Regions from separate parts of the Cupriavidus sp. KK10 genome, predicted to be linked through region 2. Evidence: predicted binding sites of a transcription regulator. Region 2 holds the regulator's gene; the other holds the start of a gene.

Region 1 (3,411 bases), 510 kb from region 2:
GGAGAACCTGCTGGAGCGCGCCTACGCCTTTGCCGAGAGCGAAGAGATCGAGCCGGCCGATCTGGGCCCGCTGGACGCCGGTGCCGAACGGGCCGGGCTGATGCATGCCCCCGCGCCGGCGATGGCGCCTAACTATTACGCACCCTGGGGTGCCGCAGGCATGTGGGCGCCGGTGCCGCCGGCCGCCGCGCCCGCGCCGGCCCTGGCAGAGCCGCCGCCCGTGGCACCGACCCCAGCCAGCGCGCCCGAACCCGAGCCCGCCGGCGACCCCGCCGAACGTGCCTGCCGCGGCATCGTCTTCCCGATCGACCTGCCGGCCAGGCTGGAAGCCGTGGAGCGCGAGCTGATTCTGCAGGCGCTGGCGCAGACCAACTTCAATCGCACCGCGGCCGCGCCGCTGCTGGGCCTGAACCTGCGCCAGCTGCGCTACCGCATCCAGCAACTGGGCATCCGCGAAGCCATGGACGCCGCCGACCGCAGCGCCGTGGAAGGCGAGGGCACGCCATGAGCAAGCCTGAGCACCGCTACCTGCCCGATGCCGACGGCTGGGTCCCCGCCGCGCGCCGCGTGCCGTCGCCCAATTTCGATGAGCGCCCGGCCGGCATGCCGGTGGACCTGGTGGTGCTGCACAACATCAGCCTGCCGCCCGGCCAGTTCGGCAGCGGCGACATCGAGGCCTTCTTCCAGAACCGGCTCGATCCCAATAAGCACCCGTTCTTTGCCACCATCCACCAGGTGCAGGTGTCCGCGCACTTCCTGGTCACCCGCGAGGGTGAACTGGTGCAGTTCGTCCCGTGCACGCAGCGGGCCTGGCACGCCGGGCAGTCAGACTTCTTCGGCCGCGCCCGCTGCAACGATTTTTCCATCGGCATCGAGATCGAGGGCTGCGACGACCTGCCGTTCACCCTGGCCCAGTACGACACCGTGGCCGCGCTGGTGCCCGCGCTGCTGGTCGCCTACCCGGTGCGCGCGATTGCCGGCCACAGCGACATCGCCCCGGGGCGCAAGACCGATCCCGGCCCGCATTTCGACTGGGCGCGCTTCGCCAGGCAGGCGGGCGTGGCGCCGGGCATGTTGCCCTACCAGTGCCCTGGCGCGGCTGGCCAGGTGACGAATTCTTAACGTCATTCCCCATGCCCGTGCGCCCCGTTCCGGCGCACATGCCCTACCTCGGCCTGGGGCTATCGCAACCTCGCAACAATCAAAAAAATTTTTGTGAAATGTGCAGTTGCGAACGGTCTGGCGAAAACCCTTGCGAGTATTAGGGTTGCGGGCATGTGGCGCTGCCGCATCGGCGCAACCGCCTCCGAAATAGCGCTTGTCAAGACTGGTCATTCGGATTCGTTTCACTATACTTAGCCCAGTTTCACGCGTCACACACTATATCTAGTAGTCAAACCGGGGAGCCGGCCCAAGGGCGAGTCAGGGATCACGAAGTTCGTGCATCGTCTCGAAACCGCCCGCTAAGGCCAGCGAATCACAAGAGTCCCTGGCGAAATGTTCACGTAAAGGCAGTCTGTCCGCCCTGACTTCACGCCGGGAGGGACGTTCTTTTCGCCGCATTTCGCCAGGGACTCTTTTGTCTCTTATTTCCAGGGTAAAAACAGGAGTTCTCATGCAAACGGCCCAGAACGAAATCACCACGGGTGGCGCCGCCGCCGGTATTGCACCGACCGCGCAGCAGACCCCCGCCAACGCCGCCAATACGAACTACCCGGATCACAAGATCATTCGACGCAACGGCGCCGTGGTGGCTTTCGAGCCGTCCAAGATCGCCGTTGCCATGACCAAGGCCTTCCTCGCCGTGAACGGCGGGCAGGGCGCTGCGTCCGCGCGTGTGCGCGAGATCGTCGAGCAACTGACTGACAACGTCGTGCGCGCACTGGTGCGCAGCCGCCCCAACGGCGGCGCCATCCATATCGAAGACGTGCAGGACCACGTGGAACTGGCGCTGATGCGCTCGGGCGAGCATGAAGTGGCCCGCGCCTATGTGCTGTACCGCGAGAAGCGCAAGGACGAGCGCGCCCAGGCCAACGCCCAGGCCGTGGCCCGCGTGCAGGAAGGCGGCATCTCGGTCAACGTGACCGATGGCGGCGTCACGCACGTGCTGGACATCGCCGCGCTGCACGCCCTGATCGACAATGCCTGCAGCGGCCTTGGCAATGCAGTGAGCGCCGAGCCGATCCTGAAGGAAACCCTGAAGAACCTGTACGACGGCGTACCGATGACGCAGGTGTACGACTCCGCCATCCTGGCCGCGCGTACCCTGATCGAAAAGGACCCGGACTACAGCCAGGTCACCGCCCGTATCCTGCTGCACACCATCCGCAAGGAAATCCTGGGCACCGAAGTGACCCAGGCCGAGATGTCCAGCCGCTACGCCGAGTACTTCCCCAAGTTCATCGCCCGCGGCATTCAAGCCGAACTGCTGGACGAGCAACTGGCCACCTACGACCTGGCCCGCCTGGGCGCGGCGCTGGACGCCGGCCGCGACTTCCAGTTCAACTACCTGGGCCTGCAGACCCTGTACGACCGCTACTTCCTGCATATCGATGAAACCCGCATCGAAATGCCGCAAGCCTTCTTCATGCGCGTGGCCATGGGCCTGGCGCTGAACGAGAAGGACCGTGAAGCGCGCGCCATCGAGTTCTACCAGCTGCTGTCGTCGTTCGACTTCATGTCGTCCACGCCGACCCTGTTCAACTCCGGCACCCGCCGCTCGCAGCTGTCGTCGTGCTACCTGACCACCGTCTCGGACGACCTGGAAGGCATCTATGAAGCGCTGAAGGAAAACGCGCTGCTGTCCAAGTTCGCCGGCGGCCTGGGCAATGACTGGACCAACGTGCGCGCACTGGGCTCGCACATCAAGGGCACCAACGGCAAGTCGCAAGGCGTGGTGCCGTTCCTGAAGGTGGTCAACGACACCGCCGTGGCGGTGAACCAGGGCGGCAAGCGCAAGGGCGCCGTCTGCGCCTACCTGGAAACGTGGCACCTGGACATCGAAGAATTCCTGGAACTGCGCAAGAACACCGGCGACGACCGCCGCCGCACCCACGACATGAACACGGCCAACTGGATTCCGGACCTGTTCATGAAGCGCGTGATGGAAGCCGGCGAATGGACCCTTTTCTCGCCCGCCACCTGCCCGGACCTGCACGACAAGGTCGGCAAGGAATTCGAAAAGGCCTACCTGGGCTATGAAGCCAAGGCCGCCAGCGGCGAACTGAAGCTGTTCAAGAAGCTGCCGGCGCTGCAACTGTGGCGCAAGATGCTGGGTATGCTGTTCGAGACCGGCCACCCGTGGATCACCTTCAAGGATCCGTGCAACATCCGCAGCCCGCAGCAGCACGTGGGCGTGGTGCACAGCTCCAACCTGTGCACGGAAATCACGCTCAATACCAATGAGAGCGA
Region 2 (3,411 bases):
ACGTGTCGTTGCCCGGCGAGCCCGGGAACAGGCGCCCAAACAGGCGGAAGGTTGGCGGATCCTGGGGCGATGCGCTGGCGGTATCGCCCATCAGCACCATGGCAATCTTGATGGCGACGACGTTCTGCCAGGTGGTGGGCAGGGCCAGCACCTCGGTGGCTGACAGGAAGCGGTCCGGGGTCTGGTCGAAATTCGTATCCACGCCGTAGAGCACCTGGAAGACTTCGACGCCTGAGATCAGCGAAACAGCCTGGTACGCCGTGCCGGCCGTGAGGATTTCCTTGTTGGCGGTGTCCCGTGGACGATAGCCACACATCAGCTGAGGCATGCCGCTGGCATCGTTGCTGACATAGAAGACCGCCATGCCGCGCGCGAGGTCTGCGTCTTCCCAGGCCTGCGGCTCGGCGACGCCGTTGCCGGAGCAGTCGATCATGCTGTTGTCCGGAACGGTGCGGTCCTGCTGCGTGCCCGAACCGAAGAAGCGGACCTGCAGCACATCGCTCTTGTTCACGGCGCCCGCCTGGACAGGACACGCGAGGTTCTGCGCCGGATTGCCGAGGTCTTGCGTGGGGGCGCTGCAGTTGTCGAGGCCGCTGATGGTCGGCGACAGGCTCGTGGTCGTGAGCATGACGCCTCCAGGGCTGGGCGCGGGTGGCCCGCTGGCGCCGGGCGAGGCCGCGGCGCTGTTGCCCGCATAATTGCTCCAGGCGGCCTGGCGCACGATCCGCACCACGGTATCCACCGCAAAGCGGCCTTTCTCATCCAGCGCCGTGGTGTCGTCGATGCTGTTGTAGTTGGCTCGCCCGGTCAGGTAGAGCGCCGCGGCAGCCATGATCAGGAGCAGGCTCAGCGTCATCGCTACCATCAGCTCCACCAGCGACAGCCCCAGCTGACGATGCCGGCCGGGGTTGAGATAGGTCCTGGCGTTCCGCATGTCAGTTCACCGTACCCTGCGTGGCCACGATGACCACCTGGGGGCGCGTGCCCATGTCGGACATGTCGACCCGTGCCGCGACGGTTTTGGCGGCAAGCCGCGAGATCCAGCCGATCTTGATGACAATCGGTGCGTCGTCCGGGCGGCCAGTGGCCGATGGCGTGCATCCCCATGAGAAGCCGGTGGTCTGGTCGTACGCAACCATGTCCCGGCAAATCACGGCGCGTCCGCCAGGCAGGCCTGTGCTGACACGCTCCCAGAACTCGGCGACATCGAAATCCGCCAGTTGCTGCGCGCACCCGGCCGCCGTGCCCGAGCAGGCGATCGCGTACGGGCTGTTTGCTGCCGTGAGCGCGGGTGGCTGCCCGGTGGCGGTGTCGATGAAGTAGCGGTTCGGGGTGATGGCTTCCGCCGCCGCGCCGGTTTGCGAGACGGCAGGATTGGCACGCATGCGCTCGGCCATCTCGGTGGCCAGCTGCATGGCAGTGGTGTCGTAGGAAGCTTGTTGCGTGAAGCGGGATGAATTCAGCAGCAGGCTGGCGACGCCGAGCACGCCAACCGCCAGAACGACAATTGCCACCAATGCTTCGAGCATGGCAAAGCCGGCTGCCCCGCGGCAGCGTTGACCCATTCTGACCCCCGTCAAAAGACGTCCGACTTCGTTAACTTCTTTTTTTTGGTCTGCAATCCGGGCCCTTTTAATATGCGACAGCGGGCCTTGCGGAAATGCAACGGGGATTAAACAACGATTTTGTTACTTTTACTACCCCTTCCGGGGGGTGGACGCCGCAAATTCATCCAGCACGTCGCGGAATTCCGACACGTCCTCAAAGCTCCGGTACACCGAAGCAAAGCGGATATACGCAATCTTGTCGAGCTTGCGCAATTCGCGCATCACCAGCTCGCCGACCTGGCTGCTGGGGATTTCCTTTTCGCCCAGGGCCAGCAGTTTTTCTTCGATGCGGGTGATGGCTTCGTCGATGGCTTCGGCGGAGACCGGGCGCTTGCGCAGCGCCAGGCGCATGGAATCCTTCAGCTTGGCGCGGGTGTAGTCCACGCGCGAGCCGTTTTTCTTGACGATGGCGGGGAAGAACAGCTCGATCCGCTCATAGGTGGTGAAGCGGCGGTCGCAGGCTTCGCAGCGGCGGCGCCGGCGCACGGCATCGCCGTCTTCCGACATGCGCGTGTCGAGTACCTGGGTATTGGAATGACCGCAAAAGGGGCATTTCATGCCGGACCACCTTCAGTTGAACCCCGTCGCCTTGTCCGTGTTGTCGTTCTGCGGTGGCGGGGCGGGTTGGCGAGGCCCGCAAGCCGGTGCCCCGGGGCGCCGGCTTGCGGAGCTGCCGGCCGCTCATGCGAACCCGCATGGGCGGCCTCGATGCATCAGCCGTAGACCGGGAAACGCTTGGTCAGGGCTGCCGCCTGCTCGCGCACGCTGGCGATGTTGGCGGCGTCGTGCGGGTTGTCCAGCACATCGGCGATCAGGTTGCCGACGATGCGGGCTTCTTCTTCCTTGAAGCCGCGCGTGGTCATGGCCGGCGAGCCCAGGCGGATGCCCGAGGTCACGAACGGCTTTTCCGGATCGTTGGGGATGGCGTTCTTGTTGACGGTGATATGCGCCTCGCCCAGGATGCGCTCGGCTTCCTTGCCGGTGATGTTCTTGGCGCGCAGGTCGACCAGCATCACGTGGCTTTCGGTACGGCCCGAGACAATGCGCAGGCCGCGCGCGATCAGGGTCTCGGCCAGCACGGCGGCGTTCTTCACCACTTGCTGCTGGTAGGCCTTGAACTCAGGCGTCAGCGCTTCCTTGAACGCGACCGCCTTGCCGGCGATCACGTGCATCAGCGGGCCGCCCTGGATGCCGGGGAAGATCGCCGAGTTGATGGCCTTCTCGTGCTCGGCCTTCATCAGGATCACGCCGCCGCGCGGGCCGCGCAGGCTCTTGTGCGTGGTGGTGGTGACGAAGTCGGCGTGCGGCACCGGGTTCGGGTAGACGCCCGCGGCGATCAGGCCGGCGTAGTGGGCCATGTCGACCATGAAGTAGGCGCCGATCGACTTGGCCACCTTGCTGATGCGCTCGAAGTCGATGCGCAGCGCGAAGGCCGAGGCGCCGGCGATGATCAGCTTGGGCTTCTTCTCTTGCGCCAGCTTTTCCAGCGCATCGTAGTCGATGTCTTCCTGGGCGTTCAGGCCGTAGCTGACCACGTTGAACCACTTGCCGCTCATGTTCAGGGCCATGCCGTGGGTCAGGTGGCCGCCTTCGGCCAGGCTCATGCCCATGATGGTGTCGCCCGGCTTGAGCACGGCGAAGTACACACCCTGGTTGGCCTGCGAGCCCGAGTTGGGCTGCACGTTGGCGGCTTCGGCGCCGAACAGCTGCTTGACGCGGTCAATGGCCAGCTGCTCGACCACGTCGACGTACTCGCAACCGCCGTAGTAGCGCTTGCCGGGATAGCCCTCCGCGTACTTGTTGG

What was found. The regulator NrdR, encoded in region 2, represses ribonucleotide reductase genes. The targets are predictions, from matches to a motif close to CACNANATNTNGTG.
Region 1: a site for NrdR is predicted at 1,379-1,392, ahead of KB879_RS28460 (ribonucleoside-diphosphate reductase subunit alpha). Genes of this name have one in related genera too.

Annotation. Positions count from the first base shown of each region.
Region 1 is NZ_CP073677.1:6,116,890-6,120,300, reverse strand. It holds gene KB879_RS28470 (sigma-54 dependent transcriptional regulator) at 1-508, shown strand, start outside; gene ampD (1,6-anhydro-N-acetylmuramyl-L-alanine amidase AmpD) at 505-1,122, shown strand; gene KB879_RS28460 (ribonucleoside-diphosphate reductase subunit alpha) at 1,616-3,411, shown strand, end outside.
Region 2 is NZ_CP073677.1:5,608,752-5,612,162, reverse strand. It holds gene KB879_RS26135 (PilW family protein) at 1-934, opposite strand, end outside; gene pilV (type IV pilus modification protein PilV) at 936-1,565, opposite strand; gene nrdR (transcriptional regulator NrdR) at 1,698-2,165, opposite strand; gene glyA (serine hydroxymethyltransferase) at 2,321-3,411, opposite strand, start outside.